DNA from 4 places in the Marinobacter subterrani genome. Region 2 is predicted to be linked to each of the others. Evidence: predicted binding sites of a transcription regulator. Region 2 holds the regulator's gene; each other region holds the start of a gene.
The links. The regulator FliA, encoded in region 2, starts transcription of late flagellar genes. The targets are predictions, from matches to a motif close to CTAAAGTTTNNNNNNNNNNNGCCGNTAA.
Positions count from the first base shown of each region.

Region 1: a site for FliA is predicted at 2,589-2,616, ahead of flgM (flagellar biosynthesis anti-sigma factor FlgM). Genes of this name have one in related genera too.
Region 3: a site for FliA is predicted at 1,991-2,018, ahead of msub_RS00235 (flagellar protein MotY). Genes of this name have one in related genera too.
Region 4: a site for FliA is predicted at 2,737-2,764, ahead of msub_RS09760 (methyl-accepting chemotaxis protein). Genes of this name have one in related genera too.

Region 1 covers NZ_LFBU01000001.1:442,296-447,587, forward strand. Annotated here, with positions in the region: gene mnmC (bifunctional tRNA (5-methylaminomethyl-2-thiouridine)(34)-methyltransferase MnmD/FAD-dependent 5-carboxymethylaminomethyl-2-thiouridine(34) oxidoreductase MnmC) at 1-99, opposite strand, end outside; gene msub_RS02105 (peptidylprolyl isomerase) at 104-664, opposite strand; gene msub_RS02110 (hypothetical protein) at 945-1,694, shown strand; gene msub_RS02115 (flagella synthesis protein FlgN) at 1,725-2,195, opposite strand; gene flgM (flagellar biosynthesis anti-sigma factor FlgM) at 2,203-2,529, opposite strand; gene flgA (flagellar basal body P-ring formation chaperone FlgA) at 2,717-3,418, opposite strand; gene msub_RS02130 (chemotaxis protein CheV) at 3,606-4,535, shown strand; gene msub_RS02135 (CheR family methyltransferase) at 4,573-5,292, shown strand, end outside.
Region 2 covers NZ_LFBU01000001.1:1,206,050-1,211,341, forward strand. Annotated here, with positions in the region: gene msub_RS05545 (protein phosphatase CheZ) at 1-510, opposite strand, end outside; gene cheY (chemotaxis response regulator CheY) at 531-914, opposite strand; gene msub_RS05555 (RNA polymerase sigma factor FliA) at 1,077-1,820, opposite strand; gene msub_RS05560 (MinD/ParA family ATP-binding protein) at 1,853-2,665, opposite strand; gene flhF (flagellar biosynthesis protein FlhF) at 2,749-4,041, opposite strand; gene flhA (flagellar biosynthesis protein FlhA) at 4,102-5,292, opposite strand, start outside.
Region 3 covers NZ_LFBU01000001.1:51,962-57,253, forward strand. Annotated here, with positions in the region: gene msub_RS00220 (SDR family oxidoreductase) at 1-67, shown strand, start outside; gene rnt (ribonuclease T) at 121-777, opposite strand; gene pyrC (dihydroorotase) at 822-1,853, opposite strand; gene msub_RS00235 (flagellar protein MotY) at 2,062-2,979, shown strand; gene msub_RS00240 (histone deacetylase family protein) at 2,986-3,912, opposite strand; gene msub_RS00245 (bifunctional acetate--CoA ligase family protein/GNAT family N-acetyltransferase) at 4,121-5,292, shown strand, end outside.
Region 4 covers NZ_LFBU01000001.1:2,077,771-2,083,062, reverse strand. Annotated here, with positions in the region: gene msub_RS09775 (hypothetical protein) at 1-57, shown strand, start outside; gene msub_RS09770 (hypothetical protein) at 149-445, shown strand; gene msub_RS09765 (PhoX family protein) at 629-2,656, shown strand; gene msub_RS09760 (methyl-accepting chemotaxis protein) at 2,875-4,515, shown strand; gene msub_RS09755 (DUF4870 family protein) at 4,584-4,949, shown strand; gene msub_RS09750 (MFS transporter) at 4,960-5,292, opposite strand, start outside.

The sequences.
Region 1 (5,292 bases), 760 kb from region 2:
GCTGAAATAGACATCGCCAAAACGGACAGATTCGGGTACGCCGTCGCGCCACGCCAGTTCCGCAGGTTCAATCCCGGGGGGCAGCAAAGGCGAGTTCACGGCGTCAGTCAGCGGAATCGAGCAAGGTGACTGATTCAATGATCACCGGTTCCACCGGGACATCGGCCATGCCCTGCTTTCGGGTGGTCTGCTTGCGGGCAATGGCATCGACCACGCCCATGCCTTCCGTTACCTTGCCGAACACGGCGTAGCCAGGGCCACGGACACCGGCATTCAGGAAGTCGTTATCCGACAGATTGATGAAGAACTGTGAAGTGGCTGAATCCGGCGCGCTGGTGCGAGCCATGGCGATGGTGCCACGTAGGTTGGGAAGTGTGGGGCGTGCCTCGTTCCGGACCGGGGCGCGGGTCGGTTTCCGGTCAAGTTCTTTGGTAAATCCGCCCCCCTGGATCATGAAGCCGGGAATGACCCGATGAAAGATCGTGCCATCAAAGAATCCACTTTTCGCATACTGGAGGAAGTTGGCCACGGTTTCCGGAGCCACGTCCGGGCGGAGCAGCAGTTCAATGGGGCCTTCGCTGGTCACCATCCGGACCCTGGGTAGCTGATCGTCGGCCTTTGATTCATCGCTCTGGGCCAGGGCATTGCCGGCCGGAACCATCATTGCCAGAAACACGATCAGGACGGGGATCACACTTTTCACAGGTTTTACCAGGTTTGTCATTTTCAGCCGCTCTCTGAGTTATGGGCAGGAGGATTTCCTGCGACAATTCAACGAATTCTGCTGTCAGGCGCCTGATTTTATCAGAAGGTGATTGTAAAACGGGGACTGCATTCACGCACTCTTGATTACGATCGGCTAAGCTTTCCAGTTATCAGAGCGGCCTCATCATACTGGCCGGGCAGGGTTGTACGGTTTTAACGGGTCAACAAGGAGAATCCGGGTGAGAATCCGTCAGGGATTTCAAGAAAAATCACGCCTCGGGCGATTGCTTGTCAATCGCGGCTATCTGTCCCAGGGACAGGTCGATGAAGGTCTGAAAGTGCAGCAGGAAACCGGTCAGCGCCTCGGTGAGGTGTTTATCCAGGCCGGCTGGATCTCCGAAAAGGAGCTTTACAGGGTCCTGAAGCACCAGTCCCGATACCGCAACGCGGCGGCGCTGGTGACCATGGTTGCGCTACCCCTGCAGCCCCTGGTTTCCTTTGCGGCCAGCAACAGTGCAAGCGCCTCGCAGGCGTCTCCGGAAGCCGGTGAGCTGTATCAGAGCGGCAACCTTGCCCCGCTGACGGAAGCGGAGCTGGCGGAGGTTTCCGGGCAGGGCGATCCGACCCTGCTTGGCCGCATCGGGCTGGTCGGAGCGATGGCTGGCAATCCGATGGGTGAGGGCGGCCAGGCTGAACAATCCGGGCCCGACGTCATCGAGGGCATCAAGCTGGCGGCGAATATCTTTGTGCCGGTTCTGAACTTCCTGGATTCGGATCTCAGCATTTCCGGTGTCCACTACCGGGCGGGGCAGCCACGCTACTCGGTGCGGGAAGACGGCGCCCTGATGCTGGCGTTCCCCGAGCGTATCGAACAGATCCGCATGGACAATATCCGTGTTGCCGGAAACCAGAGCCCGTCAATGGGCAACGTGAGCATTCACGACATCCGGTTCCATCCGGATTCCCGGATGACCATCTATACCCGATAGAGCTGGCGGAGGAATCTGCCGGCGCCGTGTTCAGGCGCTGGCAAGTACCGTACGGCTTGACACCGTGGTCTGCTCGCCACGGGCACCATAGAGTTTTGGCTGGCTGGTAGCACCACGGAAGATATCGGTCAGGCGGGACAGGCGCTTTTGCAGGTGGCTGATGACCCGGCCATTGGCCTGGTTCAGCGACTGGCAGGCGCGCAGTTTCTGATCGGCTTCCTGCCAGAGCTGGTAGAGCTCGGCGAGACCCGCGCTGCGAATGAAGCGGGAAGGTTCGCCGCTCTCGGGGCGGTAACCCATCTGGACAAGGGTGCGGATTTTCTGCTTGGCCCGCTCGCGGATCGCGCCAAGAAGATCGCCTTTCTCCTTGGTGAGCCCATTAAGTGCCTGGAGGTCGGAGGTAGCGAGGCAGGCTTTTTCCCTGTCCAGGACATCAGCCAGCGCGTCCAGTTGGCTGAGATCCTGGGACAGAAGGTTCTTCAGATCATCAATTGCGGCCATGATTTACTCACCCGAAAATGCTTTCATCCATCTCAAGCATTTTCTGGGCCAGTTTCTCGGCATCAATCTTGTAGGTTCCGTTTTCCAGAGCGGAACGGATCTGTTCAATCCGGTCGTCATCCATTTCCGGATAATCGCCGAGTTTCTGCTCAAGCTGTTTGAGATTTTTGGCCTGACTGCTCAGGCTGACGTTTTCCCCCCGGGCTCCCTGAGCCTGGGTTTTTGCCTGCTGATTGGTCGCCTGCTGGGTGTTCTGGGTGCTGGCGCCCTTGTCGGCCGTGGTTCTCTGGGTGTTGACCTGGCCGGGGCCAATTCCATTGAAGTCAACTGACATATCGTTACCTGCTTGCCTGGTGCACCACGGGTGTGGCGCTCACTCGAGTTTATATCTGCTTAACGGCTGTACCGCAGAAACCTTTAGAAACTTTTTTCCTCCAGGGTTAACGTTTTGTTACCCGGAAGCCTATGCCTGCATTTACGGCAAGCTTTTGCCATGTCGGCAAGGCGTTGCCGAATGCATGTCACATCGGGATTTCCACGTGGCCGGGGCCAACAACGTTCCCTTTCACCGTGCGGGAAGACCGGAGATTCTCCACCAGAACCTGCTCCCCGATGCCCGCGCTTGCCAAGGCCTTGCCCCTGGAACTGACCGAGAATCCGCCACTTCTGGCGGTAATGATAACATGGTCGCCGCGCTCAACCGCAGCCGGCGCAGAGAGCATGTCGGGCGTGATCAGTGCGCCGGCATTGATGGATCGCCTGACTTCCATGCCCACGGCCTCTTGGGTCTCTGTTATAGCGCCGCGCCTTGAGGCATTAATCTCAACCGGCTGATGCGTAACGAGATCCGCAGTAATTCGCTCACCGCGAGTCAGTGGCCGGGTTGCTACCAGGGCCGGCCCATGGATTGAAACAGACGCGGTAACAAACATGCGCCATGGGCGGTTGCCCTCGCAGGACACTTGCAAAGTGGGGCTTGTGCTCTTCCAGGGGTCACCGCTGAACTCGACTGTCAGTGGACTTTCGCATTCGGCGAGGGCGACACGGCTGTCGATTGATCCCGACTCATAGGCGACCTTGTAGCCGGCACTGGCCTGTTCTGTGGCAAACTCATCCAGAAATTTCAGGGTGGCTTCCCGGATTTGTCCCGCCGTGGTTTGCGCCAGCAATGAGCCGCTCAAGCCAGACATCAGCAGGAGTACGACGAATTTGGTGATGCGCATATGCAGTTGTTTGTCCTATGCTGTCTATATCCGGGCGGAAAACCACGGACATGCCTAAGGATTAAGTACTAGCGGCCGATACACTAGCCGGTCCGCCGAGCAAACGACGGTTTTCCGTTGTTTCGGCCGTTATTCAGCAAGCAGCAAGATATATGCCGGTGTAACATCGGCAAGCCGGGAGAAAAACATGGCAGGGGTATTGGACAGCGTAAACCAGCGCACGCAGCTGGTAGGGCAGAATCGCCTTGAGCTCCTTCTGTTCCGCTTGAGGGGGCGCCAGATCTATGGCATCAACGTGTTCAAGGTTAAGGAAGTTCTGCAGTGCCCCAGGCTCTCATCCATTCCCAACAGCCGGAATGTGGTCAGGGGCGTCGCGCACATTCGCGGTGAAACCATTCCGATTATTGATCTGAGCATGTCGATTGGACTGCCCGGTATACCGCAGGAAGATCTGGCGACCAGTTTTGTCATCATTACCGAGTACAATCGCAAAACCCAGGGCTTCCTGGTGACCGCTGTCGACCGGATCATGAACATGAACTGGGAAGACATTCTGCCGCCACCCAAGGGCGCCGGAAGGGATGTGTACCTTACCGCTGTCACCAAAATTGATGATAAGCTGGTAGAAATCATTGATGTAGAGAAGGTTCTTGCCGAGGTTTCTCCGCTCGGGGAGAATGTAACCGAAGCCGTGCTGAGCAAGAGTGCCGACCGGGTTCCAGGCCATCTGCCGGTTCTGGTTGTTGATGATTCTTCAGTGGCCCGCCGGCAGATAGAACGCTGCCTGACAGCGATCGGAATGGAAGTCGCCACCAGGAATGATGGCAAGCAGGCCTACGACTATCTCAAGGAAATCACGTCGGACGGTAGCCGGGCGAAAGACCACCTAAGTCTGATTATCTCCGATGTTGAAATGCCGGAGATGGACGGTTACACCCTGGTGACCAAGGTAAAAGGAGATCCGGCCCTTGCCGATGTGTTTATCATGCTGCACACCTCCCTCAGCGGCGTTTTCAACCAGGCCATGGTGAAAAAAGTGGGGGCAGACGATTTCATGGCAAAGTTCAGTCCGGACGAACTGGCAGAGCGGGTAATGGAAATCATCGACCAGGGATGATCCGGCCGTTCAGACATTCATTCAGAACAGAGATCCAATGAAAGCGGATATAACGCCACAGGAATATGATGCCTTCAAGTCGTTCCTGCAGGATGCCTGTGGGATTTTGCTGGGCGAAAACAAACAGTACCTGGTGAAAAGCCGGTTGCGCAGAATTCTCGAGGAGAACAGCCTGAATTCGCTGGGGGAACTCCTTGACCGGCTCCGGCGGCCCGGCCGGGGTGGCTTGCGGGAAGTCGTCATTGACGCCATGACCACCAATGAAACCCTGTGGTTCCGTGACAACCATCCGTTCCGGATACTCCAGGACAAGCTGCTTCCGGAATTGGCCGAGCGTAAGTCCGGCCAACCGCTTCGCATCTGGTCTGCCGCCTGTTCCACCGGGCAGGAGCCTTACTCGGTCGCCATGATTGTCGAGGAGTTCCGGCGGCTCCGGCCGGGAAAATTGCGGGATGTAAAAATCACCGCCACCGACATTTCCAAAAGTGTGCTTGAGGTTGCCCGCAAGGGCGAATACGAGATGCTAGCCATTGGTCGCGGCCTGTCACCGGAGCGCCAGAAGCAGTTCTTTACCCCGTCACTGAACGGCGGCTGGCAGATCAAGCCGCAGCTCAAGACCATGGTGGAATTCAAGGAGCTGAATCTGCTGGAGCGATACATGCTGGGCAAATTCGATATCGTGATGTGTCGCAACGTCCTGATTTATTTTTCCGCCGAATCGAAAAAAGACATTCTGACCCGAATGCATGCCACCCTG
Region 2 (5,292 bases):
ATTGGCGTACATGGTGTCGGCATCGGTTGTCATGCCGGCAAAAAACCGGTCGATCCGGCCATACAGTTCCCGGAACTCCGCCGGCTGCATTTCCCTGCGACGTAATCGCTGCCACTCATCACGCAGGGCGCCGGCCTCCTCCCGAATGGCATTGGCCAACGGCATGGTCGCCTCGACCAGGTCCATCGTGCGATTGGCCGCCTCGCCGGTCATCTGCACGACATACTCGAGACGATCCGAGGCGTCTGTCATTTTCGACAGAGCCTCCTGCTGCTCCGCATTACGGGGGTCTATCTGAAAGTTCCGGATCGCCTCGTGCAGGCTGCGAGTCAGACGCCCAACCTCACGGTAGAGACTCTGATCCCTGACTTCGCTCAGTTCATTGATCAGGGTCATGGCCTTGGCATATTCTCCGGCATTGACGCACTCAGCCAGTTCGGTGGCCTGACGCTGAAGCTTCTCCGTCACTTCCGGCTCCAGGCCCCGATGGTGCTTTTTGCTATCGCTCATGAGAGCCATCCGACCTATGGTTACTGGATTCTTTCAAAGATCTTCTCGATCTTTTCCTTGAGCACCGCAGCGGTAAACGGTTTGACCACATAGCCGTTTACGCCCGCCTGGGCAGCGGCAACGATCTGGTCCCGTTTGGCCTCTGCGGTCACCATCAGCACCGGCAGGGTTTTCAGGTTCTCATCCGCCCTGACCGCCTTGAGCAGATCGAACCCCGACATACCCGGCATGTTCCAGTCGGTAACCAGAAAATCGTATTTCCCGCTTCTCAGCATCGGCAGCGCCGTGTTGCCGTCATCGGCCTCATCGGTATTGGTAAAGCCGAGATCACGCAGCAGGTTCTTGATGATCCGTCGCATTGTGGAAAAGTCATCCACAATGAGGATTTTCATGTTCTTGTCCAAAGGGACCTCCAGTTAGTAACACCCGGAATTCATTTGACCTTTCTGCTCGAAGTCTAGCAGGCCGTTGATTTAACCGCTTATTGTCGGATCTTTGCTTCGGTTGTAAAGCATCGGTTACCAAAAACTACAGACGGTACCGTCGCGGACACACAAAGGCTGTGATCAGTTGCCGGCATCCTGTTGCCAGTCCGACAAGCGCCCCCGGAGGCGCAAGGCGGCCTGGCTGTGAATCTGGCTGACCCGGCTTTCACTGACACCAAGCACGGCGCCGATTTCCTTGAGGTTCAGCTCTTCCTGGTAATACAGGCTCAATACCAGCTTTTCACGCTCCGGCAGCTCTTCGATCGCTTTCGCGAGGCTGTGTCGGAAGGCATCGGACGACAGACCTTCGAGCGGGTTGTCCCGTGGCTCTGTCTGTTCTATCGGCAGCTCGCCGGATTCATTGAGCTCATCAAGACTAAAAAGTCGGCCGCTGTTGGAATCGGAGAGGTAGGAATGGTACTCGGACAGTCCCATGCCCAGTTCTTCCGCCACTTCCATATCCTGGGCTTCCCGGCCAAGGCGATCTTCAACGGTCTTGATGGCCTGGGATATACGGCGGGCATTACGATGCACGGAACGGGGTACCCAGTCACCCTTGCGAATCTCGTCCACCATGGCACCACGAATCCGGATACCGGCGTAGGTCTCAAAGGTTGCGCCCCTGGTAGAGCTGTATCGCTGGGCGGCTTCAAGAAGACCGATCATGCCGGCCTGCATCAGATCCTCCAACTGAACGGAGGCAGGCAGCCGGGCCATCAGGTGCAGGGCAATTTTCTTGACCAGTGGCGCTTGCTCCTCAACAAGCTGAGAAGGCTTCTGGGCACCCGACTGGTTATAGAGTCCAAGATTATTCGCCAATGTCATGTATCCAATGTTCTTGTTTGACTGGATCCGATTCAGACTTCGACGAGCCGCTCCACAAAGAATTCCAGATGACCGCGGGGAGAGGAAGGCAGCGGCCAGTTATCAACTTTCTCCGCCAGAGCCTTGATCGCCAGGGACGCTTTCGATCTGGGATAGGCATCCAGCACTGCGCGCTGACGCTGCACCGCCTTTTTGACAGCTTCATCGTAAGGCACCATACCGACGTATTGTAGCCCCACGTCCAGGAAGCGCTCGGTGACCCGGGTCAGTTTCTCGAAGAGATGACGCCCTTCCTGCTCATTTTTCACCTGATTGGCAAGTATGCGGAACCGGTTGGTGCCGTAATCCCGGTTCATGAGCTTGATCAGGGCATAACAGTCGGTGATCGAGGTGGGTTCGTCAACGACCACCAGGAGCAGCTCCTGGGACGCTCTCAGAAAACTCACCACCGACTCGGAAATGCCTGCTGCTGTATCGACAATCAGGACATCAATCTGGTCAGCCAGTTCGCTGAACGCGCTGATCAACCCGGCATGCTCCATCGGGCTCAGTTGGGTCATGCGCTGGGTGCCGGACGAGGCCGGAACGATCTTGATGCCCCCGGGGCCATTAACAAGAACGTCCCTGAGATCACACTCCCCGGCCAGCACATCCTGCAGGTTGCGGTTGGCGGTAATGCCCAGCAGTACATCGATATTGGCCAGCCCCAGGTCGGCATCGAGAAGCACCACCCTGCGGCCTTTCTGTGCCAGGGCAATTCCGAGGTTAACCGACACATTGCTTTTGCCGACTCCACCCTTGCCGCCGGAAACCGCGATCACCTGTACAGGTTGTGCTTTGCTCATACTGTTTTTTGTCTCTCGCCACGTTTAGCGGGTGCTGTTGCTTGACGCTTGCTGCCGTTCTGTACTGTCTCGGGCCGGTTCTCTCACGCGCCCTCTGCCACCGCCTGCTGTTGCTGGAGGGTCCTGAGCCGGTCAACGGCCAGTCGCACCAGCGGAACAGCCTCTGCGTGATGCAGGTCTTCGGGAATCTTTTGCCCGTCTGTGTAATAGGCCACCGGCAGGCCGGTTTCCATCACAAAGCCGAGAGACTCGCCCAGTGTCAGGGCTTCGTCAATCTTGGTCATGACGCAACCTGCAAGATTTGCCATCTTATAGCAATGCCAGACGGATTTCATGATACGCGGCTGGCTGGTAGCCGAAACCACCAGATGGGTCTTGATATTGTGATGGCTGCGCGCCAGTTCGGCCAGTTGTTCCTGATAACCTTTGTCGGCACTGGTGAGCCCGGCGGTATCAATCAATACCAGGTGACGGTCTGACAACTCGTCCAGAATATCATCCAGGCTGTGGCTGTCATCCACCACGCGAACCGGCACGTTGAGGATACGGCCGAAAACAAACAACTGCTCGTGGGCCGCGACCCGGTAGCGGTCGGTGGTGACCAGCGCCACCGAATCAGCGCCATGCTTGAGGACATACCGCGCGGCGAGCTTGCCGATGGTGGTGGTTTTACCCGATCCGGTTGGCCCTACCAGGGCGTAGACGCCGCCCTGATCCAGCCATTCCAAGCGTGAGGTCCGAACCCCGGTGCACAGCATTTTCAGGGACTGCTTCCAGCCATCTTCCAGGCGCCCGGCTTTGTGACGACGGGAGAGTGATCCTGCCAGTTCGCTACCGAGCCCGAATTCCTGCAGCCGTTCGGCCAGCCTTTGCTGAACCGCCGTAGTGGCCGGAACCTCAGGCTCCGGCTTGCGGCCATGCATCAGGTCTTTCAGGGAGCTGATTTCCGCGCGCATCTGCGCCAGCTCATCGGAATAGGCCACCCCGGACCGGGCCGGCGCTGCAACTTGGCCACCAAACCCGGCCTCAACAGATTCCTTGACCGCTGCAAACGAGCCACCCGAATACCCTGCGCCGACGGAGGCCCTTTTTTCCCGGACCTCTCGGATCCGATCCCTTGACCGCCCCAGTTCGTCCTCAAGGCGACGGTGCTGGTCGGCTTGCATTTCCGCCAGTCGCGAGCCATTGGTGGCCTCCTGTGCCTGGTCGCCCAGGCGCTGGCGCGCCATGTTTTCGTCATAGTCGAGCGCCGTCACGATTTCGACGCCACCGTCTACCCGGCGGTTTGAGAGAATGACGGCGTCCGGCCCCATCTGTTCGCTGACCTGTTTCAACGCCTCCGCCATGGACTTGGCAAAAAACCGTTTTACTTTCATGATGCCTCTTCCTCCACCGGCAACGCCGTGCCGGCGCTGTCCGCTCTGTCATCCGCGCCGTTACTGGCCAACGGACGCCACGATCGTAATCTGTTTGTTGTCTGGCACTTCCTGGTACGAGAGCACATGCAGGCGCTCTACACCGTAACTGGCAAACCTGGCCAGAACCGGCCGCAGGGGCCCGGACACCAGCAGGATGGCCGGCTTACCAAGCATTTCCTGGCGCTGGACACTCTCCTGGAGCGAGCGCTGGAGCTTCTCAACCATGTTCGGCTCCAGAACCAGGCCAATATCTTCCTGACCGCCGGATTGTTGACTCTGCTGAACAGACTTTAGCAATAACTGTTCCAGATCCGGATCCAGGGTAATCACCGGTATCTCCGATTCGTTGCCGCAGATGCTCTGGACAATCATCCGGCGCAGTGACTGGCGGGCGACCATGGTCAGCAGCTTCGGATCCTGGCTCTTCGGGTGGACATTGACGATCGCCTCGGCGATCGAGCGCATATCCCGGATCGGCACTTCTTCGCGCAGCAGATTCTGCAGCACCTTGAGCAACAGGCTGATAGAAACGGTGGTCGGTACCAGTTCCTCGGCGAGCTTGGGTGAAACTTTCTCCAGTTGATCCAACCACTTCTGGACCTCTTCATGGCCCAGCAGCTCATGGGCGTGCTTCTGCAGCACCTGGTTCAGGTGGGTGGCGACGACCGTGCTGGCATCAACTACGGTGTAGCCCAGGGTCTGGGCCTGGTCTTTCCGGTCCGGCTCTATCCAACAGGCATCCAGGCCAAAGGCCGGATCCTTGCCCTCGATCCCCTCGATTTTTCCGAATACCTGGCCGGGATCGATCGCCAACTCCCGGTCAGGGTGAATTTCTGCCTCGGCAATGGTCACGCCCATCAGGGTGATGCGGTAGACGTTGGGCATCAGATCGAGATTGTCGCGGATATGCACCGACGGCATCAGGAAGCCGAGGTCCTGGGACATCTTCTTGCGCACGCCCTTGATCCGGCTGAGGAGCTGGCCGCCCTGGGACTTGTCGACCAGCGGAATCAGGCGGTAACCCACTTCCAGGCCGACAATGTCCACGGTTGCAACATCGTCCCAGCCCAGCTCTTTGGTCTCGCCGGGCGCCGGAAGCTGCCGGCCCTGGTCGCTGCCGGCATCACCGCCCGGAGGCAGGTCCCGGCCGGCAGGCCGTGGCGCACCTGCGGCCCCGCCGCGGCCCGGAAACACACCCTCTTCTTCGAT
Region 3 (5,292 bases), 1.2 Mb from region 2:
CCAGCGGCCCAAGGTGTCTTCAGAGCAGGTAGCCTTTGCGGCCATCATGCGGGGCATTTACTGGTAATCGGTTGGATCCTGAAACAAAAAAACCCGCTTCGGCGGGTTTTTTTCTGGCGGTTACTCGGTCTCTTCCGGGATCAGGGGAGGGGGAAAACCGCCCAGCTCCTTCCAGCGGTTCACAATGCCGCAGAACAGATCAGCCGTCTTTTCGGCGTCATAGGCGGCCGAGTGGGCTTCCTTGTTGCTGAACGGAATGCCGGCCAGCTTGCAGGCCTGGGCCAATACGGTGTGGCCGTAGGCGAGGCCCGCCAGGGTGGCTGTGTCGAAGGTGGAAAAGGGGTGGAAGGGGTTGCGGCGGATGTCGGCACGCAGGGCCGCGGCGAAGATGAAGTTGTGGTCGAAGGTGGCATTGTGGCCCACCAGCACGGCCCGTTTGCAATCGTGGTTTTTCACGGCCTTGCGGATCGGGCTGAAGATTTCACTCAGGCCTTCGCGCTCGGGTACTGCTTCCCGCTCCGGATTCCAGGGGTCAATGCCGGTGAAGTCCAGGGCGGACTGTTCCAGGTTGGCGCCTTCAAAGGGGTCAATCTGCTGTACGTGGGTTTCAGTGCGGCGCAACCAGCCATCGTCGTCCATAGTCAGGATAACGGCCGCCACTTCCAGCAGAGCGTCCCGCTCGGGGTTGAAGCCGGCGGTCTCCACATCCACAACAACAGGCAGAAAGCCGCGGAAACGGCGGGACATGGGGTGCGGTGGTTTGTTTTCGTCAGTCACTCAAGCTCCGGTCTTGGCCGTGTGTGATAGGGAATAATCGATAGTTACGCGAGCTGCCAGTGAACGGTTTCACCGGCCTTCAATGGCACGATGGTGCCGTCAGCCAGGGGTAGTTCTGCCGGCATGGTCCAGGGTTTACGCACCAGGGTGATGGTGTCGGTGTTGCGCGGCAGGCCATAGAAATCGGCACCGTTGAAGCTGGCAAAGGCCTCGAGCTTGTCGAGAATGCCCAGCTCCTCGAAGATGTCGGCATACAGGCCGATGGCCCCGAAGGCCGAATAGCAGCCGGCGCACCCACAGGCCGCTTCCTTGCGGTCTTTGGCATGGGGGGCTGAATCCGTGCCCAGGAAGAAGCGTTTGTCGCCGCTGGCAACGGCATCCCGGAGTGCTTTTTGATGGCGGTTGCGCTTCAGAATCGGGAGGCAGTAGAGATGCGGCCGGATACCGCCCACGAGCATGTGGTTGCGGTTGTACATCAAGTGCTGAGGCGTCAGGGTGGCGCCGAGATTATCGCCGCTGTACTGGCGGACAAATTCCGCCGAATCCTCCGTGGTGATGTGCTCCAGTACGACTTTCAGGTTGGGAAAGGCCGCAAGCGTCGGCGCCAGAACGCGCTCCAGAAAAACCTTCTCCCGGTCAAAAATATCAATGTCGGCGTCGGTTACTTCACCGTGCACCAGCAGCAGCATTCCACAGTCGGCCAAGGCCTCCAGAACCGGATAGATGTTGCGGATGTCCTTCACGCCCGAGGCGGAATTGGTAGTGGCACCGGCCGGGTAGAGTTTGGCGGCTACAACGCCGGCGGCTTTGGCCTCCCGGATGGTTTCCGGGGTGGTGCTTTCGGTCAGGTACAGGGTCATCAGTGGCTCAAACCCGGTGCCGTTGGCGGCGGCCAGGATCCGGTCGCGGTACGCGGTGGCATCGGCTGCCGTGGTTACCGGTGGTACCTGGTTGGGCATGATGATGGCCCGCCCGAAACACGCCGCAGTCGCAGGTACCACGTGCTTCAGGACATCGCCATCCCGAACATGGAGGTGCCAGTCGTCGGGGCGGGTAAGAGTTAGCTGGTCAGTCATGGCAGTTGTCCGCAATACCTTGGGAGAGTCGAGTCCGGAGCCGAAAACGGCAAGGCCGGGGGGTGGTATTACACAGGCCCCGGAAAAATTTGGCGAATTATACCAGAAGGTGCCGGTGATTGTTTTCTGTCCCGGAGCTAAAGAAACACCACCCTGGGCCGTTAAACTCTCAGAGCCTGTTAACTCCCTGATACCGATGGCAACCGATATGGGATTCCGCCCCCGCAATAATCCGATCACCGCGCTGGCTGCTGGCCTTCTCGGCCTGTGTTTGCCCGCGATTGGCGCAGCTGCAAGTTATGGTGCCGGCATTGAAAACAGCCAGTGGTACCTGGCCGAATCGGTTTTTGAATGTCGGCTGGTGCATGAAGTACCCGGGTATGGGCGGGCGGTGTTCTATCATCGCGCAGGCGAGAGCCTGTCGTTTTTTCTTGAATCCGACGCGCCGCTGATGCGCCCCGGCCGCGGCAGCCTGGTGGTTGAAGCACCTTCCTGGCGTCCGGGCGTGGCTCCGAGGCCGCTGGGCACCGTGCATGTTTCCGATGGCCGTCGCCAGGTTGCCCTGGATACCCGCCAGGCCTTTGTTCTGGCTCGCGGCTTGCTTGATGGCATGCAGCCGACTGTTACCCGGGAATCCTGGTTTGATGGCCGCCCGGTGCGCGTGCAGGTTTCCAATATCAATTTTGCCGGTGAGTATCAGCGTTACCAGCGCTGTACCAACAATCTACTGCCGGTGAACTTTGATCAGATCCACCGATCGAGAATTCCCTTTGCCAGCGGCAGTACCGAGTTGTCCGCCGCCGACCGGCAGTTACTCGACAATATCGTGGCCTACGTGAATGCCGACTCCACCGTGGAGCGGATTTTTGTCGACGGGCACAGCGACAGCATTGGCAGCCGGATCAACAACCGGGCGCTGTCGGAGGATCGCGCCAATGTGGTGGCCGATTACCTCAAGGCCCGCGGCATTGATGAAAACCTGATTACGGTCCGGGCCCACGGCGACCAGTATCCGGTTTCAAACCGCCCGGCGGATAATCGACGCACCAACATCCGGTTGCAGCGTGCTGGTGACCAGCCGGAACTGCAGCAGGCGAATGGCTACGGCGGGGATCCGCTAGGTTAGGCGGAATCAGTAAACCGAGTCGAGCACTTCCAGGTGGGCATTCACGCTCTCGGCCAGGGCCTGAAGGTGATAGCCGCCTTCCAGGGTTGAAATGATCCGGTCATTACTGTGCTCGCCGGCCACCTCCACAATCATTTCTGTCAGCCAGCGATAGTCTTCAGTCTCCAGATTCAGCTCCGCCATCGGATCCAGCCGGTGGGCGTCAAAGCCTGCGGAAATAAGGACAAGCTGGGGTTTGAAGTCGTTCAGTCGCTGCAACCAGCCGGCTTCCACCTGCTTCCGGTACTCCTCAGACGAACAGTTCGCCTCAATCGGAATATTCACGATGTTGTCCGCCTGCCGGTGCACATGGGAGTGCGGATAGAAGGGGTGCTGGAAGCTGGAGCACATCAGGATTCGCTCGTCGCCACCTACGATGTCCACCGTGCCGTTGCCCTGGTGCACATCAAAGTCGATGATCGCCACCCGCTCAAGGTGGTGGAAGGTGAGGGCGCGCATGGCGGCCAGCGCGATGTTGTTGTAAAAGCAGAACCCCATGGATTTGGCGCGCTCGGCATGATGCCCCGGAGGGCGGGCGCAGACAAAAGCATTGGTAACCTGGCTACTCATCACCATATCCACCGCCTGGACATTGGCGCCGGCGGCCAGACGGGCAGCGCGCAGGGTATCCGGCATCATGGCCGTGTCCGGGTCGGTAAACACCCGGCCCCGGGTAGGCTGCATCAGATCGAGCTGGTGCAGGTATTTCTCAGGATGCACCGTCAGCAACTGGTCACGAGTGACTTCTTCCGGTCGGACCCAGTCCAGTCTCTGGTCCAGACCGGTATCCGCCAGATAACTGATAATGGCCGCAAGCCGCTCCGGGCTTTCCGGGTGTTCCGGGCCCATGTTGTGCTTCATGAAGTCATCGTGGGAAAAGAATGCCGTGGTCATACGTCTGGGGCTGCCTTCGAATTGCTTATATTTTCTTCAAGCTTATCAGGGAAAACCACAGGGTGCCGTGTTTCTTTGGTCTTATGAGCTCGATAGTCATTTCATATCGGAGGATCAGCGCCTAAGATAAGAGATGCACCTATAAGTAACCTGTTTTATTACACTTATTACCCGACTGGCCCTGGGCCGGACAGTAAGGAGAGTCAGCTTGAGCACCCGGTATCTGGAAAGCCTGTTCAACCCTGCATCCATTGTGGTGATCGGTGCATCAGAGCGGGGTGATAACCTTGGCGGCATGGTGCTGAGGAACCTGATGGGTGGCGGTTATCCCGGGCGCCTGCTGGTGGTGAACCAGAACGATTACGACAACGTGCACGGGGTGCCCTGCGCCCGGAAAGTCTCGAAAATGGACTTTACTCCCGATCTGGCAATCATCTGTACGCCGCCGGATACTGTGTCCAAGACCATCAAGCGGCTCGGAGAGGCGGGGGTGCGCACCGCCATTGTGATGACCGGCGGCATGTCCCGTACCCACAGCAAAACCGGCCAGCCCCTGATGTACTCGGTGCGGGAAGCCGCCCGAGAGACCGGCATACGGGTGCTTGGCCCAAACACCATCGGCCTGATGGTGCCGGCCCGCAGTCTCAACGCCACCTATGCCCACATGGGCGCGATTCCCGGCCGGGTGGCGTTCGTCGGCCAGTCCGGCACCATTGCCAGCTCGGTGATCGACTGGGCCTTCGCCCGGGGCGTCGGGTTTTCCTATTTTCTGACCCTCGGCGATGGCATGGACATCGATCATGACGATCTGATCGACTACCTGGCCCAGGATACCCAGACCCGTGCCATTCTTCTGCATATCGAGAACATTCCCAATGCCCGACGTTTCATGTCCGCTGTTCGGGTTGCCTCCCGCACCAAACCGGTGATTGCCGTGAAATCCGGCCGGGTGCCGGAATCCGAATGGTTCCCCCATGAGTTGCCGGCGGGGCTGAAACGCAGCGACCCGATCTACGATGCCATGCTTCAGCGCGCCGGTGTGCTTAGGGTGGACGGCCTGGGGCAGATGTTTGATGCCCTGGAAACCCTGACCCGCATGCGCCCGTTGCGCCGGGAGACCCTGGCGATCATGGCGAACGGGGTTGGCCCGGGTGTCCTGGCTGTGGACCGGCTGGCAGACCTGGGTGGCGAGCTGGCAGAGCTGTCGGAATCCTCTATCGAGGCGTTGGCGGAACTGCTGCCGCCGTACTGGACCCGGAAAAACCCCATTGACCTTAACTACGACGCGTCTCCAGAGCTCTACGGCAAGGCCATCAAGATCCTGGCGAAGGACCCGGAAGTGGCCAATGTGCTGGTGATGTATGCCCCCAGCCTGACCGA
Region 4 (5,292 bases), 870 kb from region 2:
CCGTTCGATCATGTCATTACCATCAATGGCCGGTTGCTGACCGACAGCGCCGGCTAACCAAAGGGTAATCGGCCGGTAATTGCCTTTGTCCCGGGCCTCGCCGTACTCTGTTCCCCGTTGTAGATACTTACCAACAGAGGGATATGGTATGAACAAGCTCACAATGAGTGCGCTTTTGATGGTACTGACACTCGGCCTTGCTGCCTGCAGTTCTGAAGACAACGAAGGTGTGGATGTCGAAAAGGCTGCAGATAACGCCGGCGATATGATGGAGGAAGCCGGTGAGTCCGTCGAACAGACCTACGAGGAAGCCACAGGCCAGGCCGACGGCGCCATGGGCGAAATGAAACAGGGCGCGGAAAATGCGGCCGATGAGATGGGGGATGCCGCCGAAGAGGCGGGTGATGCCATTGAAGAGGGCTACGAAGACGCCACAAAACAGTAAATGACTGGCTGATCGCTCCGTTGCAGCATGTTGCGCGGGGCGATCCTTATACCGAGCCGGCCCTTGGCTCTGTAAAATAATGTTAACAAGTTTGTCTTTCAAACGTACGCTTACTGTCATATTTCCTGCCGAAACTGGCCTCTCGACAACACCGACCTGCAGTTCTTTGAGAGAGGCATTACCATGGCAAAGCACGACCTTGATCCCAATTACCTGGATCCCAACTACGAACCGGTAGTTAACCATTCCGGAAATACCCCTTTCCATCAGGTTCTGGCCGCGCGCATGCAGCGCCGTACCGTGATGAAAGGCAGCGTGGGCGCCGCGCTTGCCAGCGTCATGGGCCTGGGTCTGGTGGCTTGTGGCAGCGATAACAGTTCCAGCCCTGCAACCAGCGGCAATGTTGCGAAAACCGATCTCGGATTCAAGGCTGTTGCAACCTCCAATGCCAATCAGGTTGTTGTTCCTGAGGGATACACGGCCAAAGCCTTCCTGCCGTGGGGCACCCCGATTACCGGCTCCTATCCCGCGTATCGCGCCGACGGAACCAATACCGGTGCCGAACAGGAGCAGCAGGTTGGCATGCACCACGACGGCATGCATTTCTTCCCGATCGATCAGAAGGCTGGCGGAAACAGTTCCGCCGAAGGCCTGTTGGTGATGAACCATGAATACATCAACCAGGACGCCTTGCACGCCAGTGGACCGACCGCTGCTGCTGACAACGCAGGCGTTCGCCCGGCAGACGAGGTTCGAAAGGAAATCGCCGCGCACGGCGTGTCAGTTGTACATATCAAACAGGATAGCGAAGGTACCTGGGACATCGTTTTCGGCAGCCCCTTCAATCGTCGCATCACTGGCAACACCGAGATGGATATCCGTGGCCCGGTTCGCGGTTACAACAAACTGATCACCAAATACAGCCCGAATGCCACCGAGACCCGTGGCACCCTGAACAACTGCTCCATGGGCCCGACACCCTGGGGAACCTATCTCGCTGCAGAAGAGAACTGGGCAGGCTATTTCGCCAACGGCGACGCCACCCAGCCGCGGGAACAGACACGTCTTGGCGTGGGAAGTGCCAGTCGCTATGACTGGGAACTGGCGGACAGCGCTGAGGATCAGTATGTTCGGTTCAACATAAGCACGGTTGGCGCCACGGCTGCAGACGATTACCGCAACGAAGCCAATACCTACGGCTACATGGTCGAGATTGATCCGTTCACCCCGGAAAGCAAGCCGCAAAAGCGCACCGCTCTTGGCCGCTTTGGCCATGAAGGTGTGATCTTCGCGCCGGTCAAGGAAGGCCAGCCGGTGGTTTGCTACTCTGGTGATGACTCGCGCTTCGAGTATATCTACAAGTTCGTTTCTGCAAAGCCCTACTATGCGGCGACGGCCGGTGGCTACCTGTTGGACGAGGGTAGCCTCTACGTGGCCCGTTTCAACGACGATGGCTCCGGAGACTGGCTGCCTCTGGATCTGGAAAATGCAGATTTTAAAGCAAAGGTTGATGCCGCAGTGGGAACAACCGTTGGTGACGTGGTGGCCTTCAGCGGCTTCGAGAATCAGGCGGATGTACTGCTGAACACCCGGCTGGCAGCAGACATTGCCGGCGCCACGACGATGGATCGCCCCGAGTGGGGTGCGGTCGACCCGAACACCGGGCAGGTGTACTTCACGCTTACCAATAACTCCAATCGCGGTAAGCCTGGCTTCGAAGGCGTCAATGCAGCGAACCCGAATGAGCTCAACAATACCGGCCACATCATTCGCTGGAGCGAGCAAGGCAACGACCATGCAGCCACGAGCTTCGACTGGGACATCTTCGTGTTCGCTGGAGAGCAGGGCACCGAAACCGTGGTTGATGGCGAGGTCATCGTATCCCTGACCGACGACAACATTTTCAACAGCCCCGATGGCCTCTGGTTCGATTACAACGGTCGCCTCTGGATCCAGACCGATGGCTCGGACGCCGCGCCGTACCAGAACAACATGATGCTGGCCGCCAACCCGGAGACCCGCGAAATAAAACGGTTCTTTGTTGGCCCGTTAGGCTGTGAAGTGACGGGTGTCGTCTCAACGCCGGATGTGAAAACCATGTTTGTGAACATTCAGCACCCGGACGGAAACTGGCCTGATGCCAGCGATCCGCGTCCCCGTGATGCAACCGTGATCGTCACCCGCGACGACGGTGGTGTTGTGGGCGCCTGATTCCGCCGCCACACCAAGCACCTGAACACCGCAAACCCGGCTCACTCGGTAACAGAGTGGGTAGGGTTTGCGGTTTTTTGTTTCAGATACTTTTTTACCTGCCGATAACCGGTATAAATCCACTAAAGTATGAGTTATTAACTCAGGTCAATTCTTTAGTCTCCGCAATGGCCTTCAATAAAAATGTATGCAAAAGAGATAATAACTACGAGGTTGCTATGGGGTTACTGGATCGGGCTTCAGTTTTGTGGGGGATTGCGATTGCGGCTGTTCTCGGAGTTGGTTGCGCGGGGGTGGCGCCGTTGTTAGGTCTGGATAGCGCATCAATGCTGATTGGGTTGGTCGTGGGCCTTGTGGCCGCCGCTGGTTTTCTGATTATCCGGGTACTGGAGCCGACGGAACGGGGGCTCAAGGCCCTGAATGATGGCACCCTGGCCGAAGACAACCCGCTTCAGGCCCAGTGCCGGCAACTGCTTTCCGATGCCAACGCCGGCCGCGCCCTGGTTGAAACCCTCTCGGGCAGTGCCGACAGGAACGCCATTTCTGCCGCCCAGGTGTCGTTTGCTGCCGACCAGCTCAAGCTCCGGCTGGATCGCCAGGTGCAGGAAACCGCCCAGATGGCCGATTACGCCGGCCAGATTACCGAGACCGTGCGGGAGTCCTCTGAGCAGGCCACGGATGCCGCCACCATGGCGTTGCAGAACAAGCAGGTCAGTATCGAGGGGCGTGAGGCGCTGACCTCGGCCATCGACAGCGTGCGGGCGGTACACCAGCAATCCGGTGAGAACCTGCGGCTGATCCAGGAACTGAACGAGAAGTCCCACAAGATCCAGGGCGTGACCTCGACCATTCAGGGCATAGCCGAGCAGACCAATCTGCTGGCACTGAATGCGGCCATTGAGGCGGCGCGGGCGGGTGATCAGGGTCGCGGCTTTGCCGTGGTAGCCGATGAGGTACGCCAGTTGGCGGGCCGCACGGCCCAGGCAACCGGTGAAGTGGCGGAAACCCTTGAGGAAATCCGGTCGGATACGGCCCTGATCGTGTCGCGAATTGAAGATCTGGCGCGAAGCGTGGAGGAAGGGCTGACCTCTGTGGAGAGTGTCGGCGAGCGGCTTGAGCAGATCCGCGACCAGTCGGATCGCGTTCAGCAGCAGGTTGCCCGGATTGCCGAAATCGACCAGAACAACGAGCAGAGCCTGGCACAGGTGTTCTCGGCCATCGAAACGGTTCGGGACCAGATCTCCGAGAGCGACTCCAGCGTCGCCTCCCTGGCAGAGCAGGCGGCCACCCTGATGGAGCTGGCGGAAAAAGCCAATGCCTCCTTCGCGCTGAACAGCGAGGCGAGTTATCACCGCCCGTTCTATCAACAGGCCCGGGCCGGTGCTGACCAGATTGGCCAGTTGTTCGAGCAGGCGATCCGTGATGGCAAACTTTCCGAAAGCGCGCTGTTCGACAAGACCCGGACGCCAATCCCGAATACCCATCCGCCGAAGTATTCCAGCAGTTTTGACAAGTTTACCGACCAGTTCCTGCCGACCGTCCAGGAACAGGTGAAGAACGCCCATGAGGCCATTGTCTTTGCCATTGCCGCCGCGCCGGATGGCTATGTGCCCACGCATAACCGGGATTTTGCCCATGCGCCCACCGGTGATCCGAAAGTGGACCTGGTCAAGAGCCGGAGCAAGCGGCTGTTTAACGACCGCACCGGCATTCGCTGTGGCACGCATACCGAGAATATGCTGTTGCAAACCTACCGGCGGGATACCGGCGAAATCATGCATGATCTGTCGGTGCCGGTGTATGTCAATGGCAAGCACTGGGGCGGGTTCCGTCTCGGCTACCGTCCGGACAATCACTGACCGCTCCGGGATTTCCGGCCCGAGAGGCTGTGGTAGACTTCGGCTAACGGCCCAACAGGAGACCTGCCTTGACCGAACCGGAGTTTATTCCAGCGGATTCTGATCCCGCGTCCCGCCAACCGGATAAGACCCGTAACCTGGCGGTCGTGGTCTATATCCTTCAGGCGTTGTCATTTTTTGTCGGCGGCATCACCGGCCTGGTGGGCGTGATCATCAATTACGTCAAACTGGAAGACGTGCGTAACACCTGGGTGGAGCGCCATTTCCGCTGGCAGATTCGCACCTTCTGGATCGGGGTGCTTTGGACGGTGATCGGAATTGTGACCACGCCGCTGATCATCGGCTGGTTCATTCTCCTCGGCATTTCCATCTGGATCATCTACCGGATCGTCAAAGGCGCCCTGGCCCTGAATGACGGCAAGGCGCCGTCCTGAGGGGCGCTCCTCAATCCTCCGTCACCTCCTCCAGGCGAATGGCACTGAACATGCCGGCCAGGCCCATCAGGCCGAGCACAATGATCACGGCCACCTCGGAAATCATTGAAACCAGGGCAGTCAGGCCGCCGGTGGCCAGCAGCAGGAAACCGATCACGGTATTGCTGACCGCCGTGTAGTCAGTGCGCTTGTTGCCCCCTGCCATGTCCACCAGATAGGTCTTCCGCCCGAGCCTCACACCAGCGTGGGCGATGCTGAGCACGAAGAAAGCGATCGGGTAAAACCAGACACTGCCGATATCGGTACCGAGCCACAGGGCGGTGAATCCAACGATCAGGCAAAC